2 regions of the Sodalis ligni genome follow, and region 1 is predicted to be linked to the other one. Evidence: predicted binding sites of a transcription regulator. Region 1 holds the regulator's gene; the other holds the start of a gene.
The links. The regulator PurR, encoded in region 1, represses purine synthesis genes. The targets are predictions, from matches to a motif close to CANGCAAACGTTTGCNTG.

Region 1 (3,420 bases):
GTAAAACGCTATATCCCGACAGTGGGGATAGGGACGCTTTATTGCCCGTCCAGGGCAATAAAGCGTTGGAGCGGAAAGTCCAAAAGAACGTACCGCAATGAACGCTTAGCGGGGCACACGAATCCCGCCTTCAACCCCTTGCGGGCTGAACAATACCTGCCATAAATGGATGTTACGGGCGCGAAAAGCGCCGGCACAGGCATTCAGGTAGTAGCAGAACATCCGAAAGAACCGATCCGAATAATTTCCTGATAACGTCGGCCAGGCGGCGAGAAAACGTTCATACCAGGCCATCAGCGTTTTGTCATAATCGGCACCGAAATTATGCCAGTCCTCCATAACAAAATGCTTCTCGCTGGCCCGTGCGATGTGCTGCACGGAAGGGAGGCAGCCATTGGGGAAGATGTACTTGTCGATCCAGGGGTCCACGTTCATATCGGTCTGGTTGGAGCCGATGGTATGGAGCAGGAAAAGGCCGTCGCGTTTCAGGTTGCGATCAATTACGTCGAAATAGGTGGCGTAATTTTTCGGACCTACGTGCTCAAACATGCCTACCGAAACGATACGGTCGAATTGCACGTTGAGGTCGCGGTAATCCTGCAGAGAGATAGTGACGTCCAAACCTTCGCAGCGATCCTGCGCCAGTTTCTGCTGTTCAGCGGAGATAGTCACCCCCTGAACCGAAACACCGTAGTTCTTGGCCGCATAAGCGGCAAGCCCGCCCCAGCCGCAGCCCACATCCAGCAGCGTCATGCCCGGTCTCAACTGCAGCTTTTCGCAGATCATCCTAAGCTTGTCCTGCTGCGCTTCCTCCAGGGTGGTGGCCTTGTTCCAATAGCCGCACGAATACTGCATATAGGGATCCAGCATCAGGCTGAACAGATCATTACCGAGGTCATAATGCTCTTTGCCGACAATCCAAGCCCGTTTTTTAGACTGAAGATTCATGAGCCGCGCGGCGGCAACGCGCATAACATCCTTGAAATGCCGGGGAAGCTTATTTTCCAAACCGGCTCTTAAAACGCGCTGAAAAAAGATATCCAGTCGCTCGCATTCCCACCAGCCGTCCATGTAACTTTCACCCAACCCCAATGACCCGTCCTCTAGCACGCGTTTAAAAATTCCGGGTTCTTGACATGAATATCAAACGGCCTTGCTCCGTTGATCTTTACACCTGCCTCAGCAAGCATTTCATGGATGATTCGATACCAAGCATTATCATGAAAGCTCAGGTCTTCAACACACGAGGAACTCATAGCTTCTCCATCACCTTTCTTCTGTTATAACCCCGTCAGGAAAAGCGTAGCCGATACCTGCGGGCTTTTATAATCATCCACGGGTATCCGTGGTGTCGGATGTACCACAATAAACAGAGGAATATAAAAACACCAATAGACTGTTTGTCAGACGGGCGCTTCATAAATAGGATGACGCCATGTAAAAACACGACATTCTTTTAAAGCAAAATTATTAGACAACTCGTTATATTTGTTAACGATATTGAGTATAAGCCTGCATTCCGGTTTAGACAATAGCTGACAGAATAATGTATTTCACAGATAAGTTAATGATTTCCTATCGGAACAATAACTCATCAGGCACATTCGGCGGTATGAAATATATTATTACATTCGGGAGCGAATCACCTTTGATAAGGGGCTCAGGAGGCCGTGTGCCGCCCTTCAGGAGCGAAACGGGCCGTCGGCCACCGAACGGCGTACAATCAGGGCGGGATGCACTTCGATAATCCTGGCGTTTTCCCGTTTGCTGGTGATACGGTCCAGCAGCATGGTCAGCGCGGCCTCGCCCAGCTCTTCTTTGGGCTGATGAATGGTAGTCAATGACGGGGTAAAAAAGCACGAATTGCGCACATTATCATAACCGATAATTGAGATGTCATCGGGAACCTTCATGCCCATTTCATCAATGGCGCACATTGCACCCATGGCCATGATATCACCGCCGCAAAATACCGCCGTGGGCCTTTGCGGCCTGGACAGAATGAGTTTCATGGCCTGATAGCCGGATTCCGGTTCGAAATCCCCCTGCACAATCCATTGATGGGGAATGGCGATGCCGGCTTCCTCCAGGGCCCGCAGGTAGCCGCGATGACGTCCGCCCCCGGTATTACGCGCCAGTTGGCCGGGTATGGCGCCGATATCGCGATGCCCCCGGGAAAGCAGATAGCGGGTCGCCATGTAACCTCCGGCGAAGGCATTGTCGATAATGGTATCGGTGAAATCCCGGCGAGCTTCGCCCCAATCCATGACCACCATGGGGATATGGCGATACTCTTCCAGCATATTCAGCAACGGTTCGGGATATTCGGCGCACATCACCAGCAACCCGTCCACCCGTTTTTGCGCCAGCATCGCCAGATAGGCGCCCTGTTTGTTCAGATCGTTATGGGAGTTGCACAGCACAAGGGTATATCCCCGCACAAAACAGTGGTGCTCAATCGACTCGATAATTTCCGCGAAGTAGGGCGCTTCGCTTGAGCTGGCCAGCAGGCCGATGGATTTTGTGCGGTTGATCTTAAGGCTGCGCGCCACGTCGCTGGGGGAATAGTGCAGCTGCCCGATGGCCTCCAAAACGGCGATCTTGGTCTCTTGCGCCACAAATCGCGTCTTATTGATGACATGTGACACCGTGGTGGTGGATACCCCGGCGCGTTTCGCCACGTCTTTAATGGTTGCCATGCGTGTAGAACTCCTGTACGCCGAAATAAATAAACCGCCAATTTTCCTTGATTCGGCACTAAAGTGAAAGCGATAAAGATAAATATGCTCGGGAGTTGCTGCCCGGCAAGCTTTTTTAATCGGGTTATGCGACACTGCTTACAACCTACGGGTGTAAAGATATCCCGTTCAGCGACAGGTGTAGTGATAAGGAGAAGTGATGAGCAGCGATTTCAAATTGTCATTAATGACCACGGTATTTTCCTTGCTGGTGATCATTGCGTTCAGCTTTACCGCGGTAATGAATTAAGGCGCCCAGGCGCCTTTTTTTCCTTTCAGCGAATGGTTTTCGGCGTCACGACCCGGCGGGCGCCGACATAGTGATCCGCCCAATAATCTTCATTCAGATAGCTGATGCGGATATCGCGGCCGGTGCGGGGGGATTCGATAAACCGTCCGTTGCCCAAATAAACGCCCACATGATCCGCCGCGCCGCGGTTGGTGATATGGAAGAAAACCAAATCGCCGCTTTCCAGATCGTCTTTCTTCACCGGCGCCGCATCGCGTAAATGGAACATTTCATTGGCGGTACGGGGCATATGAATCCGTACCACGTCCTTATAAGCATAATAGATCAGGCCGCTGCAATCGAACCCGGTATTGGGTGACATGCCGCCCCAGCGATAAGGCTTGCCCATCTGGGACATCAGCTTGTTCATCGCCGTCAATTTGGCATGTTGAT
Region 2 (3,420 bases), 1.7 Mb from region 1:
GGTCTTGGTGGGCGGCAGTGTCAAATGCCGCCCATCGTCATATCTACTGCAACGGTTGCCAGTGCCCCGATGCCGGGTTAGGGAGCACCGCGTAAGCGGTTCTCCCGATTATCGATTGCCCGGCTATTTCCGGACTTAATGCCGCAGGCAACCTCAATGCCCTTGGCTATGCGGCTAACTGGGATCCACCGGTACCACATTCTCACTGGGATAGCAGCCCAGAACTTTAAGGGAACGGGTAATGGCCAGTAATTCCGTCAGGGCTTTTTGCATCGCCCCATCGCGCAGGTTAGCCTGCACATCGATATAAAACATCTCTTCCCGAGGGTTGCCGTTAATGGGGCGTGATTCAAGGCGGGTCATCACGATGCCGTGATCACGCAGCACCAGCAACGCTTCCACCAGCGCGCCGGATTGCTGGCCGGTGGCCATAATCAAGGTGGTTTTAGCCGGCACCTGCTCCGAAACCTCGATGGCTTTACGGGCGAGAATAATAAAACGCGTGAAGTTCTGCTGCTGATTGGCCAGATTCTGCTCCAGCACCTGCAAACCGTACAACGCTCCGCCGGGACCGCTGCCAAGGGCGGCCGCTTTGGGTGAATTCAGCGCCGCCACTTTTTCCATGGCAGCGGCGGTGCTTTCGCAATATTCAATTTTCCACTGCGGATGGCGGGCGATAAATTGACTGCACTGCTGGAAGGGCTGCGGATGGCTGTACACCACCTCGATTTGCTCCAGGGTGCTCTCGCCGGCCACCAGCATGCAGTGATCGATAGGATTGGTCAGTTCCCCCACCAATGACAAATTGGTGTGCTGCAACAGATCGTAAACATCGTTGATTGAACCGGAACTGCTGTTTTCAATGGGCAGCACCCCGTAGTCGGCCTGACCGGTTTCCACCATCTGCACAATGTCGGTGAATTTCAGGCAGCCGCACTCTACCACCTGATCGAAATAACGCGCTCCGTATTGCCGCGCGGCCAAATGGGAGTAGGAGCCCTTCGGTCCGAGAAAGGCAATGCGCGCCGAGCGTTCAATGGTCTGATTCAAATTCGATTGCAACAATGCCTGCTGCGTCAGCACCGAATCCTCGATAATCAGCTGGAACAGGCGCGTGACATAAAACCCGTCGAGATTGCGTTTTTTGCCTTCTTCCACCAAATGTCCGAGCATATCGCTCTCACGGCTTTTATCGCGAATGGGCCGGTGAGTGGTCAATTTGTTGCGCGCGACCTCCAGCGCCAGCTCGCGTCTTTCCGCCAGCAGCGACAATAGTTTCAAATCCAGCGCGCTGATGCGCTCCCGTAGCGCTAATAATGGGTTGTCACTCATATGTTTGGTTACCTTTCACGCCGTAATAAAAAAAGCCCCCTGTTGTCAGGAGGCTTTTTGTTCGTCTTCGCATTCTTTCTCACATGACGAGCTGCCTCCCGTTCAGGGGAAGGTAAAAAAGAAGGCGAAGAAAAACGGGGTCATGTGCATAGTATCGGCTTAGTGATCTTTTGGAGTGTTTACAGTAACCGCTGGCTTTTCATTCTGTCAATATAAAACGCGCCGTTACGGCGCGTTGTGGGGTATGAACCGTTATGCGGCGGGAGAAATCCTCCCGGGCCGCCCCTATCGGTTAGAAAACCGCCAGGTTGTTGTTGATCTTGACGCATTCGGTGGCGCGGCGGGCTTCGCCTTTATGCTGCACTTTATTGAGCTGCCGTTCCAGCTTGGTTATCAGCTCATTAATGGCGGCATACATATCCAAGTTACCGGCGCTGGCTACAAGCGGACCGTTTGGCGTGTTCAATGTGGCGTCAGCCACAAATCCCTGCGGTTGTTTTGAGAGGATTATATGAGGGTTTATCAATTGCGTCTGCCACTTGGCGAGCTTTGCCAGACGTTCTTCCACATGTTGACGAATGGCCGGGGTGATTTCCATTTGTTTGCTGGTAATATTGATAATCATATCACTGCCTCTCTGTGTTTTCCCGTCTACGTAATGCCAGCATACCCTCTCGAAGGGCAAAAAGTGTGATAAAGATCACTTTTTATCGGCGGTTCAACAGAGGCTAAGGGTTTTGTGAACCGGTCTCAGAAAAGGACAATGGGGCTTGAGAGTTGCCGGCGGATCGGTCATTATCGATAAGATGATTCAGATGGATTCTTGTGGCCGGCGCATGGCGACAAACGAAAACGGCAGCCTTGGCTGCCGTTTTACCTTCATATAGGCGAGGTTCAGGCGGGATTGGCCTGGATAATCTTCGCTACCTTGTCAGCCTGGCCGGGCAGTCGCAGCTCTTCATAGGCGTTTTGCATTAACGGCAATGCTTGATGGGTTGCCTGGGTATCAGGGAAATCAACCATCATCTGCTCGACCCGGTTGACAACCGCCACATAGGCGCCGCGACGGGTGTAAAAACGCACCACCGCCAGCTCGTAGTTGGCGAGCCGGTCTTTAAGATAAACCAGACGTTTATTGGCATCCGTGGCATACTGGCTGCTAGGATAGCCGCGAATCAATTGGGTGAAGTCCCGGAAAGCCGCACGGGCATGTTCCGGATCGCGGTCGGAACGATCGATGCCGAAGAACCCTTGAATCATGCTGTCATCCAGCGCCATATCCGTCAGACCACGCATATACAGGACGTAATCGACGTTCGGATGTGTCGGGTTCAGACGCAGGAAGCGATCGATGGAGGCCTGGGCCAACGTGAGATCCGCCGATTTGTAATAGGCATAAATCAAATCAAGCTGAACCTGCTGCGCGTAAGGACCGAAGGGATAACGGTTATCCAGTGCTTCCAGTTCTTTGATGGCTCCTTTATAGTCGCCGTCCTGTAATCTCTGTTGTGCGGTGCTGTACAGCTCGGAGGGCGGATTATCAGGAACGGCATCCTTGGAACTGGAGCAACCGACCAGCATCAGGCTCAATGTGGCTGCTGCCACCAGATATTTCATACGCATCATGACGTTTTGCTTATCCTCAGAGTGTTATTCCGGGAGACTGTCCGTTAAGCTCCCGAATGAGACCAGCTACAATAGCATAATTCTAAACGGCATTGCCGTGAAAACCCAACGATAACGAAGAAGCTGCATATGGCACAACAACAACTCCTCACCGCGATGGTGAATGAATCACAACTTGGGCAACGGTTAGATCAGGCTTTGGCCGAATTGTTCCCTGATTATTCTCGCTCCCGTATAAAAATCTGGATCCTCGACAGCCGGGTCCGGGTGAACGGAAACGTGACCGCTACGCCCAAAGAAAAGGTTCTTGGCGGCGAAGCCATTGAAATCGACGCGATTATCGAGGAAGAGACCCGCTGGGCGGCGCAGGATATCGCGCTGAATATCGTGTATGAAGACGACGATATCCTGGTGATAAATAAACCCCGGGATCTGGTGGTGCATCCGGGAGCGGGCAATGCC

Region 2: a site for PurR is predicted at 2,178-2,195, ahead of raiA (ribosome-associated translation inhibitor RaiA). Genes of this name have one in related genera too.

The regions. Positions count from the first base shown of each region.
Region 1 is NZ_CP075169.1:3,091,220-3,094,639, forward strand. It holds partial or broken gene GTU79_RS14340 (riboflavin synthase subunit alpha) at 1-4, shown strand, start outside; partial or broken gene cfa (cyclopropane fatty acyl phospholipid synthase) at 106-1,256, opposite strand; gene purR (HTH-type transcriptional repressor PurR) at 1,683-2,699, opposite strand; gene cydH (cytochrome bd-I oxidase subunit CydH) at 2,899-2,988, shown strand; gene GTU79_RS30395 (C40 family peptidase) at 3,014-3,420, opposite strand, start outside.
Region 2 is NZ_CP075169.1:4,759,526-4,762,945, reverse strand. It holds gene pheA (bifunctional chorismate mutase/prephenate dehydratase) at 175-1,332, opposite strand; Phe leader region at 1,358-1,483, opposite strand; gene pheL (pheA operon leader peptide PheL) at 1,435-1,482, opposite strand; gene raiA (ribosome-associated translation inhibitor RaiA) at 1,625-1,957, opposite strand; gene bamD (outer membrane protein assembly factor BamD) at 2,227-2,958, opposite strand; partial or broken gene rluD (23S rRNA pseudouridine(1911/1915/1917) synthase RluD) at 3,088-3,420, shown strand, end outside.